4 regions of the Thioalbus denitrificans genome follow, and region 2 is predicted to be linked to each of the others. Evidence: predicted binding sites of a transcription regulator. Region 2 holds the regulator's gene; each other region holds the start of a gene.
What was found. Region 2 encodes sigma-54, which starts transcription at its own class of promoters, with help from an activator protein. Its sites were predicted from a motif close to TGGCANGNTNCNTGCTT; they were not measured.
Positions count from the first base shown of each region.

Region 1 (5,532 bases), on a different contig from region 2:
GCGGTGCCGAACGGGGCGCCGGCCGGCAGGCTTGTCAGCGGCCGCGGCTCCGGCGCGTTCCCATGGAGATGGTCCAGGGCCCAGAAGGCCATTTCGCGCTTGCTGTTGGTGCCCCGGTAGGCGGCCGCGGAGACCGGCGCCATGGCGGCCCCTTCCCCCAGCGCCGCCACCAGGCCCTCCGCGCTGGCGGCGGTGATGGTCCGCACCCGTTCGGCGCCGTGCCCCATGCCCTCCAGCAGCGCCCCGGCCACTCCCACCTGCCGCTCCATCTCGGCCCGCACCAGGGGGGCGGTCGCGGGAGTGAACAGAACCATCACCTCGGCCGCGCCATAGGCCAGGGCGCCCAGCCAGGCCTCCAGCCCCAGGCTGCCCGCCTCCTCCACAACAAACGGCACCACCGACTCGGGAAGCCCGGTCGCCCTGGCGGTGAGCCACTCCAGCCCCTCGCCACGGTCGTGGATCAACAGGCGTGGAGTTGCGCCGCCCGCCTCGCGGTAGGCCCACAGCAGGGCGCGCAGGGCCTCGAGGGAATCCTGCAGCGAGGGCTGCGAATAGCGGATGGCGCCGCTGGGACAGGCGCTGGCGCAGCTGCCGAAGCCCTGGCAGAGATGGGGGTCCACCGCCACCTGGTCCCCCAGGGAGGTGATGGCCCGCGTGGGGCAGGCGTCGATGCAGCGGGTACAGGCGGTGACGCCGCGTCGTCCATGGGCGCAGAGGTCCGGATCGTAGTGGAAATAGGTGGGCTTCTCGAACTCCCCGACGAGCCCGGGCAGCTCCTCCAGGGCCGCCTCCAGGGTGGTGGCGCCGGTGGCGGGCGCGTAGTAGCCGGGGGGCGCCACCCGGCCCGCCAGCGCCGGCTCCGGCTGCAGATCCAGGACCAGGTCGAAGGCATTGTGGCCGTCGTCCAGCACCGCGGTCAGGTCCTGCACCCCGGCGGTGGTCTCGGCCGTGGCGGAGAACCCGCCCAGGTGGCCGGCCAGCCCGGCCAGCCGGCCGTGCAGGCAGATGACCGCTTCCGGCGCGCCGCCGGCCTCCGTGGCGGGCTCGGTTGCCAGGACCACCCGTCGGGGCAGGCCGGCAAGCCGCCCGGCCGCGTCCAGGGCCTCCGCTTCCGGGCCGATGATGAGCACGGCGCCGCGGGAGGCGTACCCCACCAGGGCAGTGGGCGCGGCGCGCTCCAGGCGTGCGGCGGCGGCCGCCAGGGCGGCGTGACGGGCCTGCCCCTCGGGGCCGGTGCGGGTGAGCAGCTGGTTCAGGGGGTTGTCAGACAGCATCCTGGGTCTCGTCCTCTTCGTGGTCGGTGTCGGCAGGGCCTGTGCCGCTTACCGGATCCGGGGCTGGTACCGCTTCGCCCGCTGCGGGCTCGGGCGGCAACCCATCCGCGACGCCGGCGCGCCCGGCGTGCTCCGCGGCGGCCGCGCGCTCCGCTTCACGCTCCAGCATCCGGCGCATCTCGTGGGTGACGGTGTCCCCGAGAGGCGCGAACTGGGTGAAGTCCTCGGCGTAGTCGTCGAGCCCGTCGGTGACATTGAAGGCCGGCAGATGGAACAGCCGCCGCAGCGCCACCCGGCGCAGCACTTCGTCCACCTCGGGCGACAGGAAGCCCCGGTAGTCGCTGTCGGCATCCAGGGACTCGAGCGGCGGCAGTCCGGCCTCGCCGCCCGCCGTCGCTCCCTCCGCGCCCGGTTCCCCCGGTGGACTCGCCGGCGCCGCCGGCTCCGGCGACGGCCGGGCGGCGGCGAGCTTGCGCCGCGACCAGCGGTCGAGGAAATCCCCCTCCGCGGGCGGACCGGTCACCGTCCCGGGCTCATCCTTCACGGGCATCCTCCCGGAACCAGTCCTGGCGCTTGCGCTTCTTGCGTTCCTGCGGCACGTAGTTGTGCACCACGTAGGCCTCCACCCAGCGATAGATCTCGGGGGGCATGGGCACCGGCTGCACCTCGGCGTCGCCCTCCAGGTAGGCGGAGGCCTCGGCGTAGCTGACCGTGGCCAGGAACGGCCGCGGCTCGCCGTTCCCGTCCGCCCGGGAGATGACGAATACGGCGGGGGCGTCGGTGGTGAGGTTGTGGTGGTAACTCTCGCCTTCATCCTCGTGCAGCTCGAGATTCAGCCCGCCGCACAGGTAACGGGTCTCCTCCGGCGCGTTGTGGACGCAGAGGCGATCCCGCCCCAGGGTGGCGGCCACCTCGCCCGCCACCACGCCGGTCACCGTCCAGCTGTGGCTCTGCCAGCGGCTCCGGGAAGGTCGCCGGACCAGCACCACCGCCAGGGGCAGTACATCCTGTTCGTCGAAGGCATCGACGCTGTCCAATAGGGGATCGGCCATGACACACCTCCGGGTTTCCTCCCGGAGAGTGGGGCAATAGTCATGCCAGCCGGCGTGAGGGAGCGGAGCGGCGACAGGGCGGGGATTAGGGAACAAAGGGGCCAGGCGAAAAGCCCGTTCGTGGGTCAGAATGACCCAGTCACGGGTCCGGCGCGTCAATCTGTCCGTCGGGTGACGGAGGGACACGGAGGCATGGGGAAGGTTGAAACGAATGCACTCCCAGGCAACGGATGCCGGAGTTCGATGCCCTGCCCGGCCGAATGAATTCGGCCCTACAACACACGCATCACGCACTCACGCATTCACGCATTCACGCATTCACGCATTCACGCATTCACGCATTCACGCATTCACGCATTCACGCATTCACGCACTCACGCACTCACGCATTCACGCATTCATGCATTCACGCACTCACGCACTCACGCACTCACGGAACACGGAACACGGAACACCAAATATCCTCTCGATCCCGTAAATCCCGTCTATCGACCCTTTGCCCGGTGCGCCGCGGGCTTCACCCCCCGCCGCGCTGGAAGTGGCGCTCGAACTGTTCCATGAATAACCGGCGGGCCGTCTCGTCGAGGCCCTGGAACCGGAACTCCACCCGGGTGACGGGCAGGCCGAGGCCGGCGATGCGGCGCTCGGTGGTGGGATGAAGGCGGATGCGGATGCCGCCGCCGGGATCCTCCACCTGGATGGAATCGCCCTCCAGGCGGTAGGGACGGGGAGCCACCGCGGCGGGGAGCAGGCGCAGGAACTCGGCCCGATCAAGCCCCATCTCGCGGATGAGATCGGCCACTCACCCCCCGGCGATGGCGGGCCACACGGCCAGTTCGTCCCCCGGCGCCAGCGGCCGGTTCCGCTCCGCGGGCGCCAGGTAGACGCCGTTGACCAGCACCAGGTGCACCAGCCCGTCCGGCACCCGGTGGTCCTCGAGAACCCGGATCGGGGTGCATCCCTCCGGCACTTCCAGCTCGATCTTGTGATCCCGCGCCCCCGGCGGCAGGTACTCGGCCAGGGAGGCGTAGAGCTTGAAGGTGATCCTCACTGCGCGCCGCCCACGGGCAGGGGGGAGCCGGCGCAGGCGAGGTAGGCCTCCATGACCCGGGTGGGATCCGCCTGCAGGCGCCGCTTCCACACGCCGAGCCGGAACCGGCCCTGGATCAGGCCGCGCAGCACCCCCACGTGCTGGGTCATCCCCACGCTGTTCGCTCCCACCAGCACATCGTCGGCGAACTGCAGCTGCAGGTAGCGCTGGCGGACATCGTCCCGCAGCGCCACCTCCTCGCCGTCCGCCACGCCGTCCCAGCGGCCGAAGGAGCTGGAGATGAGGCCGAGGGTGTCGAGGACGTTCATGATCAGGCTGCCGGTGTAGGCGCTCTCCACCCCGGCCATGTTGAGCGCGGCGATGCGGCCGTGCTCGCTGGCGGTGGGCTGGATGGCGTGCACCGACTGGCCGCCGGTGGAGAAGTCGCGGCCCTCGGCCACGTCGCCGGCGGCGTAGACGTGCGGGACGCTGGTGCGCAGGGTCTCGTCCACCAGCACGCCCTGCCCGGTCTCGATGCCGGAGCCCTCAAGGAACTCCAGGTTGGGCCGCACGCCGGTGGCGGTGATGACGAGATCCGCCTCCAGGACCCGGCCGCTCTTGAGATGGACCTTGAACGGCTCGCCGTTGCCGCCGCGCTCGGCCACCCCGTCCACCAGGGTGTCGGTGAGCACCTCCACGCCGTTCTGCTCGCAGCGCCGCTTGATCATCCCCGCGGCGACGTCGTTCATCATCCGCGCCACCATGCGCGGGGCCTGTTCCACCACGGTGAGCTGCACGCCCCGCTCCACCAGCGCCTCGAGGATGATGCAGCCGATGAAGCCGGCCCCCACCAGCACCACCCGGGCGCCCGGCTTGGCGGCCGCGGCGATGGCCCGCGCGTCGGCCAGGGTCCAGCAGGTGTGGATGCCGGGCTGGGTCAGCCCCGGCACCGGGGGCACCGCCGGACTGGAGCCGGTGGCGATGAGCAGCCGGTCGAAGGGGGTCGCGCCGCCCTTGGCCAGGTGCGCCTGTCCGGCGGCGGCGTCGAGACGCAGCAGCCGGTCGTGGCGGAAATCGATCCCCGCGCGGCTGAAATGATCGGGTTCCGGGCGCAGATAGGTGCCCGGTTCGCCGATGCTGCCGGCCAGGTAGTAGGGGATGGCCATGCGGGAGTAGGCGGGCTCGGGCTCCCCGCCCACCAGCACCACCTCTCCCCCCGGATCCGTATTGCGCAGCGTCTCGGCGGCGATGACCCCCGCCGGACCCGCGCCGACTACCAGGTAGCGCATCCGTTCGTCTCCTTGTGCTCGATGGAATCAGCCGGCTGAGGCCGATCCCGCGGGGCGGGCGCCCCGCGGGACCGGATTTCACAGGCCCAGCCGTGACAGCGTTTCGCCGGTGGGCACGCCCTCGGTGTCCCAGCCGCGCAGCTGGTAGTACTCGGGCAGCATCTTCGGCAGCTCGTTCACCTTGCCCTTGGCCGGCCCGGTCTTGGCCGGCTCGGTGAGCAGGCGCTTCGGCAGGGTGTCGTCCTTGGCGGTGAAGCCGGCGGCGAGGTTGAACTGCCGCTCCATGTTCCAGATGCGCTCGCCCGTCTCCAGCAGCCGTTCGATGCTCCACTCGCCCGCGCAGGCCGCGTCCAGCTGGGGCGCGATGTCCCCGAGGGTCCAGGCGAAGGTGGTGAACAGGCACAGGCCCGAGGAGTCCACCGCGGCGGTGGCGTCCTGGAACGCCTTGACCAGCCCCGCCTTGCCCTCGCTGGCCAGCGGGTCGGTCTTCTCGGGAATGCCCAGGATCTCCGAGGAGACGGTGTAGCTGCGCAGGTGGCAGGCGCCGCGGTTGCTGGTGGCGTAGGTGAGTCCCATGCCCTGGATGCCGCGGGAGTCGTAGGCGGGGAACTCCTGGCCCTTGACGCTCATGGAGAGGTCCGGGTGACCGTACTTCTCGCACAGGCGCTTGGAGCCGAGCCCGATCTCGCGGCCGAACCCCTCGGCGCGGCCGGTGAGCTCCGCCAGGGTGGTGAGGGCCTCGGCGGAGCCGAAGGTGAGCTTGAGGCCGCCGGTCTCGGCGTCGGTGATGACCCCCATGTCGTAGAGCTCCATGGCCGCGCCCACGGTGGCGCCGAAGGAGATGGGGTCGAAGCCCTGCTCGTTGCAGAGGAAGTTGGCGTAGGTCA
Region 1 covers NZ_QPJY01000009.1:107,264-112,795, reverse strand. The annotation lists gene DFQ59_RS15645 (4Fe-4S binding protein) at 1-1,274, opposite strand, end outside; gene DFQ59_RS15640 (DUF3306 domain-containing protein) at 1,264-1,818, opposite strand; gene DFQ59_RS15635 (DUF3305 domain-containing protein) at 1,808-2,326, opposite strand; gene DFQ59_RS15630 (hypothetical protein) at 2,844-3,128, opposite strand; gene DFQ59_RS15625 (MoaD/ThiS family protein) at 3,129-3,377, opposite strand; gene DFQ59_RS15620 (NAD(P)/FAD-dependent oxidoreductase) at 3,374-4,645, opposite strand; gene DFQ59_RS15615 (aldehyde ferredoxin oxidoreductase family protein) at 4,724-5,532, opposite strand, start outside.
Region 1: a site for sigma-54 is predicted at 2,358-2,374, ahead of DFQ59_RS15635 (DUF3305 domain-containing protein). Genes of this name have one in related genera too.

Region 2 (5,532 bases):
GGAGATCCGGGAGGCTCAGGGAACGTTCGCCGCCGGCCTGGCCGGCAATCCAGGTGAGGCAGAGATTCTCCTGCTGGACTTCAAACAGGTTTTGTATGCTGATCGTCCGGGGCATCCGTTTCGGCGGCCTCGTAACTCAGGATCGTCTGGAGCAGCGCTGCCGCGTCGGGTGCCTCGCGCAGCCGTTGCCGGGCCTCTTCGTCGCTGAACAGCTGGGCCAGCCGTGCCAGGACCTCGAGGTGCTCCTCGGTGGCGTTCTCGGGCACCAGCAGCGCGAACAGCAGGTCCACCGGCTTGTCGTCGATGGCGTCGAAGTCGATGGGCTCCTGCAGGTGCGCCAGCGCGCCGATGACGTGGTCGCTGTTCTTCAGCCGTCCGTGGGGAATGGCGATACCGTGGCCGATGCCGGTGCTGCCGAGGCGCTCGCGGGCGATGAGGCTCTCGAACACCTCGGTGGGGTCCAGCTCCGGCTCGTCAGTCGCCGCCAGGCCGCCGAGGAATTCCAGCGCGCGCTTCTTGCTGCCGGCGATGACGTCGGTCGCGGTGCGTTCGAGGGTCAGGATGTCACGCAGGTGCATGGTGATTCGTCACTGTGCGGGGCGATCCGTTCGATTTCAATCGTCTGGCGTCTCTCACTGGTCTCGGTCCGGGTCCGCCGCGGTTGTCGTGGGTTCGAGTCCGGGACGGGGCTGACGGGGCCGCCGGCCCCGTCAGCCCTCCCCGGTTCCGGGCTCAGGCGCGCTTGGCGCTCTCGTGGTTGTGAGCCTGGGACTTTTCCTTGTGCTTCTTCACCTGCCGGTCGAGCTTGTCCACCAGGGCATCGATGGCCGCGTACATGTCATCGTGCTCGGCGTCGGCGTACAGTTCGGCCCCGCTCAGATGGATGGTGGCCTCGGCTTTCTGCCGCAGCTTCTCCACGCCCAGGATCACGTGCACGTTGGTGATGTTGTCGAAATGGCGTTCGACCTTCTCCAGCTTCGAGTTCACATAGTCGCGCAGTGCCGGGGTGATGTCGACGTGATGACCGGTGATGTTGGTCTGCATAGCTGACTCCTTAAGCCTTATAGCAGGCGCTTTCTTTCGTTTGATGGCGGTATCGCCATGACCTCGCGGTACTTTGCGATGGTCCTGCGTGCCACATTGACTCCCTGATCAGACAGGATTTTTGCGATCTTGCTGTCGCTGAGCGGCTTGGACGGGTGCTCGGCGGCGATGAGCTTCTTGATGAGCGCCCGGATCGCCGTGGAGGAGGCCTCGCCTCCGCTCGCCGTACTGACGTGGCTGGAGAAGAAGTATTTCAGCTCAAAGATACCACGGGGGGTGAGCATGTACTTCTGGGTGGTGACCCGGGAGATGGTGGACTCGTGCATCTCCACCGCTTCGGCGATGTCGTGCAGGACGAGGGGCTTCATGGCCTCCTCGCCGTGCTCCAGGAAGCCGCGCTGGTGCTCCACGATGCAGGTGGCCACCTTCAGCAGGGTCTCGTTGCGGCTCTGGATGCTCTTCAGGAACCAGCGCGCCTCCTGCAACTGGGTGCGCAGGAAGTTGTTGTCCTGGCTGTTGTCGGCCCGGCGCACGAGGGCGGCGTAGCTGGGGTTCACGCGCAGTCGCGGGGAGGCCTCCGGGTTGAGCTCCACCAGCCAGCTGCCCCGGTGCTTGCGCACGGTGACATCCGGCACCACGTACTGGGGCTCCTCGCCGCCCACCTCGTTGCCGGGGCGGGGGTTGAGGGTCTGGATCAGCTGGATGACCTCGCGCAGCTCGTCCTCGCTGATCTTCATCCGCCGCTGGACCTGGGCGTAGTCGCGGGAGCCCAGCAGTTCCAGGTGGTTTTCCACCAGGTTCAGCGCCTCGCTGCGCCAGGGCGTGGCGGCGGGCAGCTGGCGCAGCTGCAGGGACAGGCATTCGCCCAGGTTGCGGGCGCCCACCCCGAGGGGGTCGAAGGTCTGGATGCGGTGCAGGACCGCCTCCAGCTCGTCGAGCTCCACCTCGAACTCGGGGTCGAGGCTGGCCAGGAGCTCCTCCAGCGTGGCGCCGAGGTAGCCGCGTTCGTCGATGGCGTCGATGAGCAGCCGGGCCAGTTCCAGGTCGCGGTCGTTGAAATGGGCGAGGCTGGCCTGCCAGAGGAGGTGCTCCTGGAGCGACTCGCCCCCATGGCTGACATTGGCGAACTCCTGCTCGTCACCCTCGTCGGGCCCGGAATTGCTGCTGGGCACGTCGTAGATGTCGTCCCAGGCGCTGTCCACCGGGAGGTCCGCGGGAATGTCCGCGTCGTTGCGCTCGAGGTCGAGGTCGCGGTCCTCGGCCTCGCTGCCCGACGTCGATGGCGCCTCCGCCTCACCCGACGCTTCGACCTCGTCCTCCGCCAGCTCCAGCATGGGATTGGTCTCCAGCGCCTCCTGGACCTCCATCTGCAGGTCGAGCGCTGAGAGCTGCAGCAGCTTGATGGCCTGCTGCAGCTGCGGCGTCATGGTGAGTTGCTGGCTCAGCCGGAGCTGAATGGAGGGTTTCATACGGCGCGTCGTCGTCTAGGCGTAAACGGATATCCGGTATCCGTTGTCGTTATGTCCGGATTGTAACGCAAATAACATGCCGTGCAGATAGGGGCACGGGCCGCGCGGGTATCCCCGCGACCGGGGAGGCGGGAAGTCACAGGCGGAACTCGTGGCCCAGGTAGACGTCCCGGACCTGGCTGTTGTCGAGGATTTCGGCCGGCGTGCCGTGGGCGATGCCGTTGCCGTTGCTCATGATGTAGGCGCGGTCGCAGATGCCGAGGGTCTCGCGGACGTTGTGGTCGGTAATCAGGATCCCGATGCCGCGGTCGCGCAGGTGGCTGATGATGCGCTGGATATCGAGTACCGAGAGGGGGTCCACGCCGGCGAAGGGCTCGTCCAGCAGGATGAAGCGGGGCTCGGTCGCCAGCGCCCGGGCAATCTCCACCCGCCGCCGCTCGCCGCCGGAGAGGCTGATGCCGAGATTGTCGTGGAGATGGCCCACGTGGAACTCGTGCATGAGGCTGTCGGCGAGCCGCCGGCGCTTGCCGGGCGTGAGATCCCGGCGCAGCTCCAGGATGGCCATGATGTTCTGCTCGACGGTGAGCTTGCGGAATACCGAGGCTTCCTGGGGCAGGTAGCCGATGCCGCGCCGGGCGCGAATGTGCATGGGCTCCCGGGTCAGGTCGGCTCCATCCATGGTGATGGCGCCGCTGTCGCAGCGCACCAGGCCCACGATCATGTAGAAGCAGGTGGTCTTGCCGGCGCCGTTCGGGCCCAGCAGGCCCACCACCTCGCCGCTCTCCACCCGCAGGGAGACATCGCGGACCACCTCGCGGGCGCCGTAGCGTTTGCCCAGCCCGCGGGTTTCCAGGACGCTCATTGCTTGCTGTCGCCGCCCCTGGAGGGGACGATGGTCATCTGCACCCGGCCCGGCTTGCCGCCCTCGCCGCTGCCGCCGGTGGCCAGCACCGACTCGCGCTGCAGGTCATATTCAATACGCTGCCCGCTGAACGTATTGCGCCCCTGGGTCACCTTCGCCTCGCCGATGAGCACCAGCATGCGGCTCTTGCCCTGGTATTCCAGCTTCTTCGCCTCGGCGGTCACGTCCTTGTTCCGGCCCTCGGGGCGCTGGCGGAAACGCACCGGGTTGCCGGTGGCGGTAATCTGGGACAGCTCGCCGCCGGCGGCGTGGACCACCAGCCGGTCGGCGTGCAGCTCGATGCTGCCCTGGGTCAGGACCACCCGCCCGGTATAGGTGCTGACGCCCGTGGCCTCGTTCAGCTCCGCCTGGTCGGCCTCGAGGCTGATGGGCTTGTCGCTGTCGCCGGACAGGGCCAGGGCCGCCCCCGGCAGGGCGAGGAGCAGCAGCAGTACACTGGTGTACTGCTTCACTCTTGGCGGTACATTCAGAGCCCCCCGAAAGTGCCAGGACAAGGCGCGGTGCGCAGGCAATGGCCCGGTCCTTGTCAAGCACCGCAACGCGGTCATGGTGCTTTCGGGGGGCTCCCTTCGGGCGAGCCGCTGGCCGGCCATCTGCGGCGTTGCGCTCTCTTGAAAGGACCCTGCCATTCCTGCGAGAGCGCGCCTTGCAGCTAACCGGCCAGCAACTCGCTGAACGTGCCTCCAAGAGTGAAGCAGTACACTAACGGCGGTTCGGTTCATGGGTGGCCTTCACCTTGGACTGTAGCAGCAGCCTCTCCTCCCGCAGGAAGGCCCGCATGCCGGTTGCGTTGATCATATCACCCCCGCGGGTGATGGAAACCTCGCGGTCGGTCTCCAGGTACTCCTGCTCCACCAGGACGCGCAGGTCGTGGGTGCGCAGGGTCAGGCCGGGATCGGCGGCGGTGGGCGCCTGCTCGGCCAGGACCTGCCCGGGGAGAAACACCAGTGCGCCGTCCTCGGTGACCCGTGCCCGCTCGGCGGTCACCACCCAGGGCGCACCCTGTTGGGGGTAGTGCACCAGCCGGGCCGTCTCCAGCTCCGTGCTGTCATCGTCGGGATAGTGCTGCAGGCGCTTGCCGGTCAGGCGCTGGATGGGCACCCCCTCGAGGTTCATGCGCACCGCGGAGAAGCCCTCGAACCAGTAGTCGGGATCGTGGCGCTGCACGTCCGTCCGGGTCGGCCACCAGGGTTCGTAGCGATAGGCGAACAGGCTGCTCAGCCCCGCGAGCAGGCCGAGGACGAGAAGGCCTGCGGTGGTGGGGCTGAGGCGGGGCAGGGGGAACCGGGGCATGGGGAACCGGGGCATGGGGGCCTCAGAGGTAGGCCTCGAGAATCGCCTGCAGGGTGCCCTGGGCTTCCATGATCAGTTCGCACACCTCGCGCGCGGCCCCGCGGCCGCCCGGGCTCGGGGTCTGCCAGTGGGCGTGCTTGCAGACGAAGGGGTGGGCATCGGCCACGGCCACCGCCAGCCCCACCCGCCGCATCACCGGCAGGTCGATGACATCGTCCCCCACGTAGGCCACCTCCTCCAGGGGGGTGTCCAGCCGGTCGAGCAGTTCGCCCAGGGCGTTGAGCTTGTCCTCCCGCCCCTGGTAGACGTGGTGGATGCCGAGGCTCTCCATGCGTTCCTTCACCACCCCCGAGGAGCGGCCGCTGATGATGGCGATCTCCACCCCGGTCTGGCGCAGCAGCTTCATGCCGTGTCCGTCGCGGGAGTTGAAGGCCTTGTACTCCATGCCGTTGTCGTCGAGGTAGAGGCTGCCGTCGGTCAGCACCCCGTCCACATCGAAGATGACCAGGCGGGTGCGGGCGGCGCGTTGCAGGATGTCTTGCATGGCGGTTATTGGTTTGAGGGTAGAGGGTTAAGGGTCAATGGATAAAGGTTAATGAATAAAGGATAAAGGCGGGGGTTCCGGCGGGCGGGAGTGTGCATCGCCTCCCGTTCCCCGGCACCTGCCATCACACCACCCCGGCGCGCAGGAGATCGTGCATGTTGAAGGCGCCCACCAGCCGGCCGCCCCCGTCCACTACCGGCAGGGCGTTGATTTTCTTCGTTTCCATGAGGTGCAGGGCCTCGGCGGCGAGGGTGTCGGGG
Region 2 covers NZ_QPJY01000003.1:51,344-56,875, reverse strand. The annotation lists gene hprK (HPr(Ser) kinase/phosphatase) at 1-115, opposite strand, end outside; gene ptsN (PTS IIA-like nitrogen regulatory protein PtsN) at 81-578, opposite strand; gene hpf (ribosome hibernation-promoting factor, HPF/YfiA family) at 733-1,044, opposite strand; gene DFQ59_RS08535 (RNA polymerase factor sigma-54) at 1,062-2,513, opposite strand; gene lptB (LPS export ABC transporter ATP-binding protein) at 2,650-3,375, opposite strand; gene lptA (lipopolysaccharide transport periplasmic protein LptA) at 3,372-3,887, opposite strand; gene lptC (LPS export ABC transporter periplasmic protein LptC) at 4,138-4,743, opposite strand; gene kdsC (3-deoxy-manno-octulosonate-8-phosphatase KdsC) at 4,751-5,272, opposite strand; gene DFQ59_RS08510 (KpsF/GutQ family sugar-phosphate isomerase) at 5,397-5,532, opposite strand, start outside.

Region 3 (5,532 bases), on a different contig from region 2:
GTCACCGCCCCGTCATGGGGCATGAAAGCCGTTCACCGGGAGTGGCTTAGCGTCAGGCGGCGAACGCCAGGGTCTGCAGGGGAGTCTATCGGAGAGACCCCTCGCGCACCAATATGGTGCGCGAGGGGTCTGGGTGGGTGTGTGCGCCCGGAAATGGCGGTGGAACGTCAGGTCCCGCCGTCGCCGGTGGAACCACCATCGGCACCGCCGCCGGAGTCGCCGCCGCCGGAGTCGCCGCCGCCAGAGTCGCCGCCGCCGGAATCGCCGCCGCCGGAATCGCCGCCGTTTCCGTCACCCTGACGGAACAGCACCGAGGCCTGGTGCATGTGGAAGGTGACCGGATCGCTGGCCAGCAGTTCGTCGCCGTTGGCATCCACCACCCGCGCCTGCAGGGTGTGGGTGCCACGGTCCACGCCCGCCAGCGTGAGCCGGGTGGTGGCGAGCGGGCCGCCCTGGACCCGGTCGTCGAGGAGGATGACCACCCGATCCCCGGCCCGGCTGTCCAGGGTGGGAACGACCTGCACCTCGACCCGCACCTGGCCGGTGTTGTCGCGGATGGTGGCGTCATTCTCCGGCAGGGTCACCGTCACCCTGCCGTAGCGGGGCCCGCGGGGCGCGGCGGACGGCGCGCTCCCGGCCGGCGCGGGCAGGCGCGGCGCCTCGTAGAGACTGGGGGTCGGCACCCGCACCTCCTCCGCGCCCGGTTGCGGGCGGTCGGAGAAGACCACGTTGCCGTCCTTGTCCACCCAGCGGTAGACCGCCCCCTGGGCGGCGGTGGCCAGGCAAAGCAGCCCGATGATGATCCACCTGTGCATTGGCTCTCCCCGGCTCCCGCCGCGTCGACTGATTGTCCGTCTTTTGTACAGCCCCCGGGCCGGGCAGCGCAACCCCGGCACGCCCGTGGGCCGCCGGGTCGGCATTGCCGGCGCGGCAACCGGCCCTCGCCGGCCGCAAAAAAAAACGCCCCCTTGCGGGGGCGTCTTCTGCCTCGGGGCGGGAACGCCTTACAGGCTGTAGTAGAGATCGAACTCCACCGGGTGGGTGGTCATGCGCAGGCGGGTCACCTCGGACATCTTCAGGCCGATGTAGCCGTCGATCATGTCGTCGGTGAACACGCCGCCCTGGGTGAGGAACTTGCGATCCTCGTCCAGTGCCGCCAGCGCCTGATCCAGGGCGTGGCAGACGGTGGGGATGGCCTTGGCCTCTTCCGCCGGCAGGTCGTAGAGGTCCTTGTCCATGGCGTCGCCCGGGTGGATCTTGTTCTGGATGCCGTCCAGGCCGGCCATCATCATGGCGGCGAAGGAGAGGTAGGGGTTCGCGGTGGAGTCGGGGAAGCGCACCTCGATGCGGCGGGCCTTCGGGTTGCTCACGTGCGGGATGCGGATGGAGGCGGAGCGGTTGCGGGCGGAGTAGGCCAGCATCACCGGCGCCTCGAAGCCGGGCACCAGGCGCTTGTAGCTGTTGGTGGAGGCGTTGGTGAAGGCGTTCAGGGCCCGGGCGTGCTTGATGATGCCGCCGATGTAGTAGAGCGCCATCTCGGACAGGCCGCCGTACTTGTTGCCGGCGAAGATGTTCTTGCCGGCCTTCGCCAGCGACATGTGCACGTGCATGCCGCTGCCGTTGTCACCCACCAGCGGCTTGGGCATGAAGGTGGCGGTCTTGCCGTAGGCGTGGGCCACGTTCCAGACCACGTACTTCAGGATCTGCACCTCGTCGGCCTTCTTCACCAGGGTATTGGCGCCCACGCCGATCTCGCACTGGCCGGCGGTGGCCACCTCGTGGTGGTGCACCTCGACCACGAGGCCCATCTCCTCCATGGCCAGGCACATGGCGGCGCGGATGTCGTTCAGGGAGTCCACCGGGGGCACCGGGAAGTAGCCGCCCTTGATGCTGGGACGGTGACCGATGTTGCCGCCCTCGAACACGCGCTCGGAGTTCCAGTGGGCCTCGTCGGAGTCGACCTTGTAGAAGGCTCCCTCCATGGTCACGCCCCAGCGCACGTCGTCGAGGATGAAGAACTCGTTCTCGGGGCCGAACAGGGCGGAGTCGGCGATGCCGGTGGACTTCAGGTACTCCTCGGCGCGGCGGGCCACGGAGCGGGGGTCACGCTCGTAGCCCTTCATGGTGCTGGGCTCGAGGATGTCGCAGCGCAGGATCATGTTCGGCTCGTCGGTGAAGGGGTCCATCACCGCGGTGTCGGCGTCGGGCATGAGCACCATGTCGGACTCGTGGATGCCCTTCCAGCCGGCGATGGAGGAGCCGTCGAACATCTTGCCGTCCTTGAAGAAGGCGTTGTTGATTTCGCTGGCGGGCAGCGTCACGTGCTGCTCCTTGCCCCGGGAGTCGGTGAAGCGCAGGTCGACGAACTTCACCTCGTTGTCTTTCATCATCTTGAGCACTTTCGCTGCGGACATCTGTTGTTTCCTCCGGAAATTGCGTTTCGGACTGCCGGGGCACCCGCCCTGAAAAAAACCCGCCGGGAAAGGTGCAATTGCTGTGCCACTGCCTGAAAGCCGGGGAATCCACGGAAATCAGGCGGTTCCGTCTATCCCGCGGAACAAGCACGCCCTCTTTTGGTGCACACTTGTCCCGCAGGCACCAATATGGTGCAACTAGTAATACAAGACCTTCACTTCCGCCACATCCGGGTCACCGGCTGCGGTCTCCGCCAGGCGCCGCGACAACTGCCGCCCGGCCTCGAGATCCACCAGGCCGTCAAGGGGCACCCAGGCTTCCACATGGATGGCGCCATCCAGGTAGTGGAGTGTCACATGCCGCACCTGGTCGGCCCCCTCGATCGCCTTCCAGTGCTGCCGCAGGCGCTCCAGGACCGGGCCGCGCAGCGGCAGGTTGCTGCTGGGCCGCGAGCTTTCGTCGTCCTCGGGATCCACGTGGACCACCACGTCGCTCACCTCCTCCACCTCGGCATGGAGCCGCTCGAGGACCCGCTCCCCGATGCGGTGCCCCTCGGAGACGCTGAGCCGCGGATCCACCTGCAGGTGCACGTCCACCAGCGCCTGGCCGCCGTGGCGCCGGGTGCGCAGCTGATGCACCGCGCGCACACCATCCACCGACAGGATCTTTTCGCGGATGTGATCGACCCGTTCCTGCTCGAGCGCGGTATCGATGAGCTCGTGGACGCTGTGCCAGGCGAGATCCCAGCCGATCTTGACGATCATCAGCGCCACGCCGACAGCGGCGATGGCGTCCAGGTAGGGGAGCCCCGCCATGGTGCCCGCGATGCCCACGATCACTACCACCGAGGAGATGGAGTCGGTCCGATGGTGCCAGGCGTTGGCCCGCAGCATGTTGGAGCGCAGGCGCCTGGCCGCGCGCAGGGTGTAGTGGTAGAGGGCCTCCTTGAGCAGCACCGAGGCCGCCGCCGCCGCCAGGGCCAGCCAGCCCGGGGTCAGCAGCAGTTCGGTGTGGAACAGGCGGCGGGAGGCATCGATGCCGATGCCCGCGCCCACCGCCAGCAGGAAGATGCCGAGCACCACCGTGGCCAGGGTCTCGATGCGTCCGTGGCCGTAGGGGTGCTCCGCGTCCGCGTCCCGGCTGCCATGCTTGGCCGCCCACAGCACCAGCACGTCGGTGGCCAGATCGGAGAGGGAGTGGATGCCGTCGGCCACCAGCGACTGGGAATGGCCCAGCCAACCCACCAGGATCTTCACCCCGGAGAGCACCAGGTTGACCACCGCACCCACCAGGGTGACCCGCTTGGCCTCCCGGTAGCGCGCGTCGCCGACGTTGAACTCGGCCGCCAGGTCACCGGCGTGGGCTTCGGTCACCGCTCCTCCCCCCCCACTTCCACCACCAGGACGACGTCGCGCCCGTCGCGCCGGGTCTCCAGCACGCGGTGGCCGTTCAGGCGGCACCAGGCGGGGATGTCGTTGAGGGCGCCGGGGTCGGTGCAGAACACCTCCAGCATGTCGCCGGGGGCCAGTGTCGCCACGCGGTCCTGGGTGCGGATCACGGGCATGGGACAGAGCAGATTGCGGGCATCGAGCTGATGGCGGCTCACGGGTTGTTCCTGGACCGCGAATGGTGACACGGAGACAGTATTATCCACAGATTGCGCCGTTGCGCTGAATTTTGTTGTTGCCGTGCCCTGCCCGCCATCCCGCCGGGCCCCGGCGGCGAACCACGGGGACGGCGGAGCCCGGGCGCCCCCTCACACGTGCCAGGACTCCGCCACCTCGTGGGGCGGCAGGGGCGCGACGGTCAGGATGGTGCTGAGCACCCCCCCGGGATCCTCCACCTGCACCTCCACCGCCGCCGCGCTGCGGCCCTGGCCGTAGCGGGCGGCGATGCGGGCGGCCAGTTCCAGGTCGTCGCGGTCCACCCTGCCGTCCACCAGCACCAGGGGGCCGGTATGGCCCAGGGTACGCAGGTGGATGAACCGGCGGCGGTAGCCCTCGAGGAAATTGTTCTCTCCCTCCTCGCGGCCGATGATGAGCTTGAAATGGGGGCGCGGCCGGAGATGCCGCCCCACCTTGAGCAGCATGATGTCGTCGAGATCGTAGTCCCGTTCGCCGCGCGCGCGCCAGAGATCGGCGAGCTTGGCGGAGTAGTGCTCGTCGGTCAGGAAACAGCAGCCGCCGGCCGGCTGGGCGTACTCCTCCAGCCCCAGCGCCGCGGCCAGCGCCATCTGCGGCTTGCGCGAACGGCCGGAGAAGTCGTGGAGCCGCTCGCGGTCCACCCACCCCTCCCGCTCCGGCAGCGTGGGCGGCAGGTTTTTCGCGCACAGGGGCCGCAGCAGCCGATCCTCCGCGCCCGACTCCCGGGCCACCACCGGCATGGTGTCGGCGCGCTGGGACTTGGGCCGCTGGCCCACCACCTCACCGGTGATGATGAAGTCGAAACCGTTCGCCTCCATCCACTCCAGGGCCTTGTGGACCATGAAGATCTTGCAGTCGAGGCAGGGATTCAGGTTGGCGCCGTAGCCATGCTTCGGATTCAGCACCACGTCCTTGTAGTCAGCGGAGATGTCGATGATGTGCAGCTTCATCCCCAGCTGCTCGGCCACCCACAGGGCATTGTTGCGCTTGGGCCGGCTGCGGTCCTTCTCGCGGATGGCGTGGGTATGTCCCTCCACGCAGAAACCGGTAAAGAAATTGATGCCCTCCACCTGGATGCCCTGCTCCTGCACCACCTTGGCGGCGAGCATGGAGTCGAGGCCGCCGGAGACGAGGGCCACTGCTTTGCGCTGCTTGGACATGGGAACTCGAACGGAACTCGGACGGGATGAAACGGACTACGCGGGACAACCACGGCCGCGTACAGCCTTGAGCCATCATGATACCAGAATGGAGCACCGGTGCCGCACAGACAGTGATGCGAATAGCGGGAAAACAACGCCACCCCGCCCTCCTCACTCCTCACCCCTCACAACTTTTTTCCTTGCGCAGCTGCACTTTAGCCCCGCCTCGGGTATAATCCGCGCCCCTCACCCGATATTGAAGTGGATACCCCCTTGATCGACAAACTGCGCAACATCGCCATCATCGCCCACGTGGACCACGGCAAGACCAC
Region 3 covers NZ_QPJY01000001.1:560,431-565,962, reverse strand. The annotation lists gene DFQ59_RS02670 (DUF4124 domain-containing protein) at 168-815, opposite strand; gene glnA (glutamate--ammonia ligase) at 1,005-2,414, opposite strand; gene DFQ59_RS02660 (cation diffusion facilitator family transporter) at 2,613-3,788, opposite strand; gene DFQ59_RS02655 (sulfurtransferase TusA family protein) at 3,785-4,021, opposite strand; gene DFQ59_RS02650 (tRNA (5-methylaminomethyl-2-thiouridylate)-methyltransferase) at 4,172-5,218, opposite strand; gene typA (translational GTPase TypA) at 5,474-5,532, shown strand, end outside.
Region 3: a site for sigma-54 is predicted at 2,486-2,502, ahead of glnA (glutamate--ammonia ligase). Genes of this name have one in related genera too.

Region 4 (5,532 bases), on a different contig from region 2:
GGAATCCGACAGCGGCCGGAACCTTTCTTGTCGGGTAACTGACAGGTATCCGGGGCGGGCCCCGGGACGGCGGCGGCACACGTCGCCGGTGCGTCCCGAAGCCCGGAATCAGATCTGCCGGAGGCGGATGTTGAGGGTCTGGATGCGGTAGGCGATCTGGCGTGGGGTCATGCCCAGCAGGCGGGCGGCCTTGGCCTGCACCCAGCCGGCCTCCTCCAGGGCGGCGATGACCCGTTCCCGTTCGTCCAGGTCGGGGTCGTTGAAATCGACCTTGTGAGTGGTGTCGGCGGCAGGGGGTGCCTCGAGGCTGTGCTCGCTCAGGCCGGCCACGACGATGGCGTCGCGATCGATCTTGCTCCCCTCGCACATCACGGCGGCACGCTCGAGGCAGTTCTCCAGTTCCCGCACGTTGCCCGGCCAGCGGTGGCGCATCAGCAGGCGCACGGCGCTGTCGGTTATCTCCAGCGGGCGGCCCTGGATGCGCGCGATCTTCTCCACCAGGAAGGAGGAGAGCTCGGGGATGTCCTCGATGCGCTCCCTGAGCGCCGGCATGCGGATGGGCATGACATTCAGGCGGTAGTAGAGATCCTCGCGGAAGACGCCCTCCTCCACCTCCCGCTCGAGATCGCGGTTGGTGGCGGCGATGACCCGCACGTCCACCTTGTGGGTGCGGGTGCCGCCCACCCGCTCGAACTCGCCCTCCTGCAGCACACGCAGGAGCTTGGCCTGGAACGCGGCGGAGATTTCGCCGATCTCGTCGAGAAAGATGGTGCCGCCGTCGGCCTGCTCGAAGCGTCCCTTGCGCTGGGCCACCGCGCCGGTGAACGCCCCCTTCTCGTGGCCGAACAGCTCGCTCTCCAGCAGGTTGTCCGGCAGGGCGGCGCAGTTGAGCTTGACGAAGGGGCCGCTGGAGCGGGGGGAGTTGTAGTGGATGGCGTTGGCCACCAGCTCCTTGCCGGTTCCGGACTCGCCGCGGATGAGCACGGTGGTGTTCCACTTGGCCACCTGGCGCACCTGATCGAAGACCCGGCGGATGATGTCGGTATGGCCGACGATATTCTCGAAGCCGTGATTGCCGCGCACCGTCCGGCGCAGCTTGTCCCGCTCCTCCTCCAGCTGGCGGCGCTCGCTCTCCACTTCGCGGGAGAGCAGCACGATGCGCGCAATCAGGTTGGAGACCATCTCCAGGAACCGGACCTGCTCCGGGAGGAAATCGGTGGAGGGCGGCTGGGCGGTGAGGACGCCCACGGTGTCCTGGACCCCGGTGCGGATGGGAACGCCCACGAACGGCAGTCCCGCCTGGTAGATTCCCAGCCGATCGAGAAAACGCGGCTCGTCGGCCAGCCGCCGCACCACCACCGGCTGATCCTCCGCCAGGATGGTGCCCACCAGTCCTTCGCCGCGTCCGTAGCGCACGGGTCGATCCCAGCGTGCCTGGTCGCCGCGGGTGTGGCTGACCAGCAGCTCACCGGTCTCCTCCTCCTCCAGCGCGATCATCCCACCGGAGAGTCCGCCCTGTTCATCCAGGACCTTGAGCACCTCCAGCAGCGTTTCATGGACATTCAGCGACTGGCTGAGCACCCTGCTGACGGCGTAGAGAGCCTCCAGCTGATCCGCGATCAGTCGGAACAGCGAGGTGTCCTTGGGGGTGTTGAAATCGGTCATGTTTCCCTGTTGACCTCTGCTTCGTCTATACGTCTATCATTCCTGCCCGAGGGGCAGTGACACCCGGACCCGGCATCCGCTCTGGAAGCCGGGGTCGAACTCGATGCTGCCGCCATGCCGGGCCGCGGCGTCCTGGGCGAGCACCAGGCCCATTCCCACGTGGCCGCCCGATGCGTGCCAGGCACTGAAGAAGGGGTCAAAGACCCGCAGGCGCAGCTCCGGCGCCACCCCGGGGCCGGAGTCGTCGATCAGGACCTCCACGGCATCGCCCCGGCTGGTGGTGGTGATGGTCAGTTCGCTGCCGCGGGCGTCGGGTTCGGCCATGGCATCGATGGCGTTGTCGATGAGCTGCCTGAACAGGGTGCGCAGGGGCTGTTCGGCGCCGAGGACCCGGGGCAGGACCGGCGTCGGGTGCCAGTCCACCAGGATGCCGTTTGCCAGCAGCCGCTCGGTGCTGATGGAGAGCACATCACGGATGATCTGGTTGATGCTGACCGGGATGCGGGGCTCCGGCTGTTCCGCCGGCTGTGCCGCCCGCAGCGTCTCCAGGGCCTCCTCGCCGGTGCTGCGCAGTTCGTTGAGCAGCGCCCGTACCGATGCGAACTCCTCGCCCCGCCGCTCCAGCATCGCCGCGGCCGCAGTGGCCACGTTAATCGGACCCTGCAGCTTGAACAGGGCGCCGGAGAGCGTCTCGCGGATGCCCTGCGCCAGCTGCCGTTCCGCCATCAGGGCCCGTACGGCGTTCATCCGTGTCTGTTCCTGCTGGCGCTTGAGCTCGGTTATCTCCGTGGCGACGAAGAGCAGGAACTGCTCGGTGCGGGTCTCGAAGTAGCTGTCCACCTGCAGATCCAGCTCGCCGACCCAGGTGCCGGAGCAGGAGAACCAGCGCGGCGCGCCACCCTGGCCCGGGTCGTATTCCACCGCCACGTCCGTGAAGCCCGTCCGCTGTGCCGCCTGCCGGGCCAGTGTCTCCGGCGTGAAGTCCGGGACCGCCGCCAGCAGTTTCAGTGCCGGCTCGAGGCCGTGCATGTCTCCCAGTAGCCGCTTGTAGGCCTCGTTGACCCGCACCACCGAACCATCCGTCGCAAGCAGTGCGATGGCCATCGGGGCGGCATCCACCACCGACTCGATGAGCGCCTTCTGGTTGTGCACCCGGAGCTCCAGGCGATGGAGTTCGGTCACGTCGCGGTGGATGCCCACGAAGTAATCGATATGGCCGGACCGGTCCACGACCGGGGCGATGGTGAGCTCCGCCAGGTAGGGCGTTCCATCCTTGCGCCGGTTCACCAGCGTCCCGGACCAGGCCTGCAGGGACATGAGGCTGGTCCACAGGGCGTCGTAGACATCCCGCGGCGTGGCCCGGTTGGAGAGGATCGACTCGTTCATGCCGATCACCTCGTCGGCGCTGTAGCCGGTGACCCGCTCGAAAGCCGGGTTGGCGTAGATGATATTGGCGCGCGGGTCCGTGATGGAGATGGCCACCGGGGACTGCTCCACGGTCTGCAGGAAGACCTGCGGCGGCAAAGGCACCGGGCCGATATCGAGCGCCTCCCGGAGGGTGTCGATTACCTCTGCCGGCGTGCCCGCCGGCGGTGAGGACAGGAATCGGTCCAGCGCAACGCTCAGCCGTCTGTTGTCGGTAGGGGGTGACTCTCGTTTCATCACCTGACTTCCTCTTGGCAATTACCACACTTTCCCTGCAACTACTGTGCCCGGATCCGCGTGCATGGGGTTGCATGGGTGCCGGAGCCGGCGCTTCCGCGCCAACCCGCTGTCGCACAAGGGGCCTCTGTCGACTTTGCAACATTGCCCCGCCCTACTCCGGTGGGCTGTCGGCTTCCCAACACCCGGACGTGTGCGCCGGAAGCGGGCATATCCTTCGCGGCGCGCACAGTTATGGCGCCCGGGACCGGGGGATGGCCGCTGGCATGCAAGATGCATTTCCAGGCCAGGAGGGTTCATTCATGACCGACGGAATCACGCACTACCTGCTGCTCATCCTCGGCACGGCGCTGGTGAACAACGTGGTGCTGGTGAAGTTTCTCGGCCTGTGCCCGTTCATGGGCGTGTCGAACAAGATCGACACGGCCATCGGCATGGGCATGGCCACCACCTTCGTGATGACCATGGCGGCGGTGGCGAGCTGGCTGCTGGAACGGCTGGTGCTGGTGCCCTACGACCTGGGTTTCCTGCGCATCCTCACCTTCATTCTGCTGATAGCCGCGGTGGTGCAGTTCACGGAGATGGTGGTCAAGCGCGTCTCGCCGGTGCTGCACCAGATGCTGGGCATCTTTCTGCCGCTCATCACCACCAACTGCGCGGTGCTCGGCGTGGCCCTGCTCAACGTGCAGCAGGGCCACGGTTTCGCCGAGAGCGTGCTCTACGGTTTCAGTTCGGCCATGGGCTTCACCCTGGTGATGGTGATCTTCGCCGGACTGCGGGAGCGCCTCGCCCGGGCGGAGGTGCCCGAGGCCTTCGCCGGCGCGCCCATAGGATTCGTGGCGGCCGGCCTGCTGTCCCTCGCCTTCATGGGCTTCTCCGGCCTGGCGACGCAGTAGGAACGGGTGGGCGGCCGGGCGGGTCCGGCCTGCACAGAAGGAGTTGATACGGCATGTTGATCGCGATTTTCAGTCTCTCGGCCCTGGGGCTGGTGCTGGGCCTGCTGCTCGGCACCGCGGCGCGTTTCCTGAAGGTGGAGGGCAATGCCCTGGCCGGGGAGATCGAGGCGCTGCTTCCGGGCTCCCAGTGCGGTCAGTGCGGCTATCCCGGATGCGGGCCGGCCGCCGAGGCGCTGGCCTCCGGGGCCGCGCCGGTCACGGTCTGCCCCCCGGGCGGCCGGGCGCTGGCCGAAGCCCTGGCGGCGAAGCTCGGCGTGAGCGCCGACCTCTCCGGGGTGGAGGACCGGGCGCCCATGCTGGCCTTCATCAACGAGGCCCTGTGCGTGGGCTGCACCCGCTGCTTCAAGCGCTGCCCCACCGACGCCATCCTGGGGGCGTCGCGGCAGATCCACGCCGTTCTCACCGAGGCCTGCACCGGCTGCGGGAAGTGCGTCGATATCTGTCCCACGGAGTGCGTGGAGATGCACGAGGTCCGTCCCACGCTGCAGACATGGTACTGGCCCAGGCCGGTGCCGGTGGGCGCATGAACAGGCGGATGAGACGGGGGTGTCGGCCATGAAACTGTTCAGGATTCGCGGCGGTGTCCATCCCGAGGAGCGCAAGGAGGCCACCGCGCAGCGCCCCATCGAGGCGGTGCCGTTGCCCGCGCTCCTGCGCATACCGCTGCAGCAGCACATCGGGGCTCCCGCCGAGCCGGTGGTCCGGATGGGCGAGCGGGTGCTGAAAGGCCAGTTGCTGGCCAACAGCCAGGGGATGATTTCGGCCCCCGTCCACGCCCCCACTTCCGGGCGCATCGTCCGCATCGGCGGCTACACCGCGCCCCACCCCTCGGGTCTGCCGGTCCGTACCATCACCCTGGAGCCGGACGGAAAGGATCAATGGATCGGGCTGGAGGGCGTGGACGATCCCTTCGCCCTGGAGCCGGAGGCCATCTCCGCCCGGGTGGCGGCCGCGGGCATCGTCGGCATGGGCGGCGCCACCTTCCCCGCCGCGGTGAAGCTGAACCTGCGCCGACGCTACCGGCTGCGGCTGCTGGTCATCAACGGCGCCGAGTGCGAGCCCTATCTCACCTGCGATGACCGGCTGATGCAGGAACAGGCCGCCGAGGTGGTGGACGGTATCCGCATCATGGCCCATGCCCTCGGCGTCACGCGGGCACTGGTGGCCATCGAGGACAACAAGCCGCGGGCGCAGGAAGCCATGCGCATGGCCTGCCAGGGCGATCCGGTGGTCTCGGTGGCGGGCGTCC
Region 4 covers NZ_QPJY01000002.1:378,951-384,482, reverse strand. The annotation lists gene nifA (nif-specific transcriptional activator NifA) at 109-1,665, opposite strand; gene nifL (nitrogen fixation negative regulator NifL) at 1,702-3,327, opposite strand; gene rsxA (electron transport complex subunit RsxA) at 3,642-4,223, shown strand; gene DFQ59_RS06205 (RnfABCDGE type electron transport complex subunit B) at 4,277-4,810, shown strand; gene rsxC (electron transport complex subunit RsxC) at 4,839-5,532, shown strand, end outside.
Region 4: a site for sigma-54 is predicted at 3,590-3,606, ahead of rsxA (electron transport complex subunit RsxA). Genes of this name have one in related genera too.